DNA from 3 places in the Salicibibacter cibi genome. Region 2 is predicted to be linked to each of the others. Evidence: riboswitches for the same ligand, from Rfam matches in the RefSeq annotation. Region 2 holds a riboswitch; each other region holds the start of a gene.
The links. A riboswitch is a leader RNA that binds a small molecule or an ion and turns the genes downstream of it on or off. The one in region 2 is predicted to bind thiamine pyrophosphate.
Positions count from the first base shown of each region.

Region 1: linked by a shared signal. The riboswitch ahead of HUG20_RS02655 (acetylornithine deacetylase) and the one ahead of HUG20_RS16635 (thiamine phosphate synthase) in region 2 are both predicted to bind thiamine pyrophosphate.
Region 3: linked by a shared signal. The riboswitch ahead of thiD (bifunctional hydroxymethylpyrimidine kinase/phosphomethylpyrimidine kinase) and the one ahead of HUG20_RS16635 (thiamine phosphate synthase) in region 2 are both predicted to bind thiamine pyrophosphate.

Region 1 is NZ_CP054706.1:531,262-533,527, reverse strand. It holds gene pxpB (5-oxoprolinase subunit PxpB) at 1-575, opposite strand, end outside; TPP riboswitch at 795-897, shown strand; gene HUG20_RS02655 (acetylornithine deacetylase) at 1,047-2,266, shown strand, end outside.
Region 2 is NZ_CP054706.1:3,339,710-3,341,975, reverse strand. It holds gene HUG20_RS16650 (hypothetical protein) at 1-32, shown strand, start outside; gene HUG20_RS16645 (hypothetical protein) at 110-409, shown strand; gene HUG20_RS16640 (DinB family protein) at 511-999, shown strand; TPP riboswitch at 1,126-1,232, shown strand; gene HUG20_RS16635 (thiamine phosphate synthase) at 1,403-2,017, shown strand; gene thiO (glycine oxidase ThiO) at 2,004-2,266, shown strand, end outside.
Region 3 is NZ_CP054706.1:631,330-633,595, forward strand. It holds gene cls (cardiolipin synthase) at 1-406, opposite strand, end outside; TPP riboswitch at 531-632, shown strand; gene thiD (bifunctional hydroxymethylpyrimidine kinase/phosphomethylpyrimidine kinase) at 797-1,618, shown strand; gene HUG20_RS03080 (DNA glycosylase AlkZ-like family protein) at 1,630-2,266, shown strand, end outside.

The sequences.
Region 1 (2,266 bases), 1.0 Mb from region 2:
GGATACACTCCTGTTTGAATGCCGGCGATTCCGACAGCACCGGCGGGGATTTTTGTTCGTGGTTCACTCCTGCGCGGCGTAGCAATCTTTTGCGACATACCGCCAAGAAAAGAAAAGCCGGGAGCAAAACCGATCATGTATACCAGATACTCGCCGCTTGTATGAATTCGGATCACTTCTTCTTCAGAAAGGCCATTCTCCGTCGCCACATGGGACAAATCGAGACCAAAAGCTTCTTCATAACAAACGGGGATCGTTACGACAGCCCTCTCGCCTTCTTCCCCCGTCGTCTCCCCTATCTCACGAACTTTTTCCCGCAACTTTTCCATCACGTATGCACTCGGGGTGTCTCTTTTCCCCATGATACGGAGCACCTTTATCGGGTCGTAAAAGACGGTTAGACCAGTATAGCTCGGAACGCATTCGAGATACCATTCGAATGGAGCTTCTTCCAACAAGTCCATCAATTTTTTTGTGCGTTTATGGATTTCCGGATCAATTTCCGTCCCAAAAACAATATTGATCGCGGTTTCTGATAACACGTATAGTTCCGGTTTTTTTGCCTGCGCAGACATAAAGGTCTCTTCTCACCTTCCCTTGCCAGTATAAATTTGAGTTTCCCTTTTGTTTTATTTTTGATAATAGCCCCTGTGGCCGATCACTACAGTCATATTATACCTTTGGAAAATGATTGTTATCCTTTTCCCTTGTATATACCCAATCAAACGACCGGCAGGAAATATTTGATTATTTTCTTTTTTTATGTTACTTTTAATAAAGTAAATTAAAATATTTAAAACCACTAGGGGTGCTTTTATTAGCTGAGAGAGGCATAGCCTCGACCCTTATTCACCTGATCCAGTTCGCACTGGCGGAGGGAAGTGGGCTGATGACGTATATTGTTTGTTGTTGCCACTTCCCTGAAGTGGTTTTTATTTTGTTTTCAGGTAAAAAAGTATAAACCAACTTTATTACCTGCATAAGTTGGGCGAAGGCTTTCGCCATAAAAGCGACGAAAAACCAAATTTTCTAAGAGGTGAAGAAAGATGGAAACGCTCATTCAACAAGTGGAAGAGCGCAGAGATGAGTTAATTAGCTTGCTTTCGGATTTAATCGCGTTTCGCACACCTGCGCCGCCGGCCAGAAACACAGATGAGATTCAAAGATACATAGCCGACAAACTCCAAACGATCGGTTTTGATGTAGACCACTGGGACGTTTACCTCGGGGATCCGAATGTTGTTGGCTCACGTAAAGGCTCCCATTCAGAAAATTTTCATAGTCTAATATTGAATGGCCACATCGATGTGGCCTCGGTGGAAGAAGACGAAGACTGGGAAACGCCTCCGTTTGAAGCAGTTATCCGCGATCGAACGCTCTTCGGACGTGGAGCAGCGGATATGAAAGGAGGTGTTGCCGCCTGTTTATTTGCGCTTCAACTGTTGCACGAGAATAACGTCGAGCTTCGCGGAGACATGTTGTTGCAATCTGTGATTGGCGAGGAAGTTGGAGAGGCCGGCACGAAGCAGTGTTGCGATCGGGGCTATGATGCGGATTTCGCCATCGTCGCCGACACAAGCGATTGTGAGATTCACGGACAAGGCGGTGTGATCACAGGCTGGGTAACGGTGAAAAGCCCGACGACCCATCATGATGGCACACGCCACCGTATGGTCCACGCCGGTGGTGGATTACGCGCGGCAAGCGCCATCGAAAAAATGAACAAGTTGATTACCGCCCTACAAGAATTAGAGCGTGATTGGGCGATTAACAAATCATATCCCGGTTTCACTCCGGGGACGAACACGATTAACCCCGCTGTCATTGAAGGGGGGCGCCATGCCGCTTTCGTAGCAGACGAATGTCGGCTCTGGATCACTGTTCATTTTTATCCGGATGAAAGTGCAGATTCCGTGGCAAAAGAAATCGAAGAACACCTACTGGCAACGGCAAACGCAGATCTCTGGATGAAAAATTACCCCCCAACGTTTCAATGGGGCGGCGCATCGATGATTGAAGAGCGCGGCGAGGTGTTTCCGTCTTTTACCGTTGATGAAGATCATGCAGCTGTCGATGACTTGATGAAAGCGCATGAGCATACATTTTCAAAACCTGCAAAAATATCCATGTCGCCATCTGTCAATGACGGCGGTTGGCTCGCCGAGGCCGGCATCCCTACGGTTTGCTACGGCCCCGGAAAATTGAAACATGCGCACGCCATTAATGAACAACTCAACATCGATCAATTGCTGGACTACACGAAAAC
Region 2 (2,266 bases):
AGCCATGGAAGCGACATCCCGGCTTCAGCTGATAGCTGCAAGTTGTTCAGCAATCCCTAAGTAATGAAAATATGTTCGAAATGAAGATTATGTGAGGGAGAGGGATTAAGTGAAAAAGACCTTCTGTCTGTTGTTCGTCGTGGCATTATGTTTGGCCGGTTGTTTTGGGGTGAATGCGGACGTTGCGTATGAGGATGCGGAGGAAGTGTTGACGCGTGAACTTCAAGCCGAAGGAGTGACAGGAATCGATATTGCTTCACAAGAAGCCACTTCTATCATGGAGGAGGGCGAAGATCACTATTTGGTGCAAGGGCAAATGGAAACCGACGATGGACCCGGAGAATATCAATTGGATTTGGAATATGACTCCGATGGATATTGGTACGAGATCCATTGGGTGATTTACTAAAAAATGTGGCCGGTGTTGGCTGCATTTTTTTATTTTTTTGCAGGATTTTTGTTTTAAATGGCGAAGCCATAATCATTAAGCATAAACGGGGAGGATCATTGATGGGGGTAAAACAAGTTTTTTATCGGCAATTATCCGCTTGTCATGATGAGAACCATTGGTTTGCATGCCTTCAGCAGGCGCTCGCGGGGGTCACGGATGAGCAGGCGAATTGGAAACGGGAGGCAGCCGACCATAGTATCCATGAAATCGTCAATCATCTTATTGTATATAATAATCGTTGTCTGGAGCGCTTCAAAGGAGAACCAGTCCCTCCAATTGAAGAAGGAAATGAAGCTACTTTTCGAAGCGGTGAAAATCGGGATTGGTCTGTCACCGTGGCCCAGTTAACAACGATGATGGATGAATGGCTGCACATCATTGATGGAACAACGGAATCTGATTGGAGAGCGCCCGTCCATGGAGAAAGCGGGGAGACGTGGGGGACGGTGCTTGCAAATATGATGATCCATACGAGCTATCATATTGGACAAATTGTATTTATTCGCAAACAGCAGGGGGCTTGGGACATGGAGGAAGAGGTGCGTTGACGGTATTTGGCTGATAAATCGTCAGTTTCGGCTGATATCCCGTTGTTTTTCGCTGATAAACGCCCGGTTTCGACTGCTAAAAATTGACGTATTTTCTCGGCTGCGTGTATAATATAATTAAATAAGTATTTCTACTGGGGGTGCCCTGCCGGGGCTGAGATGAGGAGAACCTCGAACCCTTGGAACCTGATCTGGACGATAAAGCCAGCGGAGGAAAGTAGATGAAGAACGGATACCATTCTTTCTGCTGTCCTTTGCTGTCTTAGGGCGGCTTTTTGTCGTTGCTTGGCAGGTAAGAAAGTACAAATCAACTTTCTTACCTGCATAAGTGCAACTAAGGCTTTTCGCTATAAAAGCTTGGCGAAAAGCCACGTTTTCTAAAAGATTGGTAGGGAGGCTAACCGTGACCTGGCATTTAATCACGACGAACAACTGCCCGTTTCACATTCAAGTAAGGCAGTTGCGACACGCATTGAAAAATATTGACATCGTTCATATTCGCGATAAGGAAGCTTCGCTGCAACGGTTAAAACAACAAATTGACCAGCTTTGTAAAATTGGACTACGACGCGAGCGAATTGTTCTTAATGAACATGCGGAAGCAGCGGCCGCGTGGGACTTGGGGGGTGTTCACTTGCCGAGCAATTCCTCGCTGACGGCAAAAGACGTGAAAAACAAGGCGCCGAATCTGCAAGTGGGGGCGTCGGTGCACAACCTCGAGGAAGCAAAAGCCCGGGCTGAAGAAGGGGTGGACTACCTTTATTATGGACATATATATCCGAGCGCGAGTAAACCCGACGTCCCGCCCCGTGGGACTGCGGCACTGCAATCGGTTGTGCAATCGGTTCGCATCCCCGTGCTTGCGATCGGAGGCATCACCCGGGACCGTTTAGGCGAAATATCCCGCACCGGTGCTTCGGGCATTGCGCTAATTTCAGGTTTTTGGGAAGCGGAAAAACCGGAAGAAGAGGCCATCCAATTTAATCGTTTTGGGCAGATGAATTATGAAACGACATGAATCGTATGATCTCATTATTGTCGGCGCAGGGATCATAGGGCTCGCGATCGCGTATTACGGAACACGGGCAGGGTTAAAAACACTTATTCTTGACCGTGGGGATGCAGGAAACGGCACGACATCGGCCGCCGCCGGTATGTTGGGGGTCCAAGTGGAACTGCAATCCCGAACGCCTCTGTATCCTCTCGCGAAAAAGAGCCGGGAATTGTACGCGCAATTGGCTGAGGAGTTGATGGCGCAAACGGGGAC
Region 3 (2,266 bases), 1.1 Mb from region 2:
ATAACAATTGCGAAAATTTATCGACGCCGTCCGTGAACACGTCTACATGATTGTTTTGGGTTAACACGGCATCGTTACTGCGAAGCAGCATAGAAATCAGGTGGCGGTGGTTGCTCGATGTTTCATTTTGAAAATCAAAGCGGTCATGGTCCATATCGTCCAATTGCTCATTGATTAAGTCTTTCAAGCCTATTTTTTCAATGCCGTCCCAATGAAATAAACGTTTTCGGGTCAAGTTTTGCCCAAGGACCAAGTAAAGGATGAATCCGAGGTAGGGGATAAATAGCAGGATGAGTAACCAAGCCCAGGTCGCATTCACATCACGCCGTTCCATAAAAACAATGATGCCGGCAAAAATTGCGTTAAGAAAAAATAACAAGCCAACGGCGATTGATAAAATGTCCATCGTTTCCCTCCTCTCTTTTTGCTATTTTTCTCCATGGTATCATGTTTTCGGGAAAAAGTGGATTTCTTGAGTGTGAGAAAAGATAGGAAGATGCCGCATAATTATGATAGAATAAAGGAAAAGAAAGAACCACTAGGGGTGCGTACAGCGCTGAGAGAAGTGATTGCTTCAACCCTTCGAACCTGATCCGGGGAGTACCGGCGGAGGAAAGTGGCTTCAGGACGTAGACGAAGAGAGCACTCGATTCTTGTCCTATGCGCCGCCACCTTCCGTCCGAAGGTGTTTTTTATTGGTAGGTAAGTATAAATCAACTTTCTTATCTACATAAAAAATGGAAGGCAACACTTCGTGTGGCAACGCTGGTTACGTGAGCCGAAGGAGGGCGCAGACATGACAGAAATTGCAAAAGCATTAACGGTGGCAGGGACGGATCCGAGCGGTGGAGCTGGCATTCAAGCGGATTTGAAAACGTTTCAGGAGATTGGCGCATACGGGATGAGTGTGATCACATCTGTGGTCAGTCAAAATACGCTTGGGGTAAAGTCATTTGTGGATCTCGAACTTGACTTTGTGGAAAGTCAATTTGACGCTGTATTTGAAGATATACCTCCAGATGCGGTGAAATCGGGCATGCTTTCCAACCCGGAAGTAATGGCGCTGGCAGCCAAAAAGATGAAGGAAGCAAATGTCGCCAATTATGTGCTTGATCCTGTAATGATTGCGTCCAGCGGACATGCGCTCATTTCGGAAACGGCCAGGGAGACGATTGCGAGAGAGCTTCTTCCATTGGCAACGGTCGTAACGCCGAATTTGCCGGAAGCAGAGGCGTTGACAAATCGAACGATCAAGACAGTTGACGACATGAAAGAAGCCGGCCGAATACTTGTAGAGGAATATGGAACGAGCGCTGCATTGATTAAAGGCGGGCATTATGAAGGCGAGGCCGATGATTATCTGTATGATGGCCAAACGTTTGAAAAATTCTCAGCGGAACGCTTTGATACGAAGCACACCCACGGAAGTGGTTGCACGTATGCAGCGGTAATTACAGCCGGCCTAGCGAATGGAAAGTCCCTCTATGAAGCGGTGAAAGATGGCAAAACATATATTACTGCCGCGATCTCAAACCCACTCAATATCGGAAAAGGGCAAGGGCCAACGAATCATTGGGGGCATCGCTGGTCTGACGTTCAACCCCTCATCAGAGTGTAAGGAGCGACAACATGGCTATTCAAGTCAGCAAAAAGGCAGCACGGCGATTCCTCCTCGCGAAATCAGGTTTGAATGATTACGGAGCGCTCGACTCGAACATGGCGACGGCTCTTCGCCAATTGGAATGCGTGCAGTTGGATCCGGTGGCCATCATCGAACGAAACCACCACCTTGTTTTTTTCAATCGTTTGGAAAAATACAATCGGGCAGAACTCGAGCGCCAATTGTGGGAAGGGCTTGCCTTTGAATATTTTGCTAATGCTGCTTGTTTGCTTCCAATGGACGATTATCCGATTTTTAAAGGAAGAAGAAAAACGAGCCAACGGGAGTGGGCATCGAAAAGGCATCTGTATAAAGATGTGGAGCGTATGATTCGACAAGCGTTGGCAGATCAAGGAGCATTGCCATCCAAAGCCTTTGCTTCAAATAAAAAAGTTGTTGGTGCCTGGGATCATCCAACACACGCGACAACGAAAGAAACGAGTCATGTGCTTCGGATGTTGTTTGAAGCCGGTGCCATTCAAGTGTGCGGCAGACAAGGGTCCGAGCGCCATTTTGCCTTGAGCGAAGATGTTATTCCCGCTTCCTGTCAACAAGAAGCAGAAGTGATCAGTGATAAAGAAGCGGACCGAAGACTTGTGCATAAAT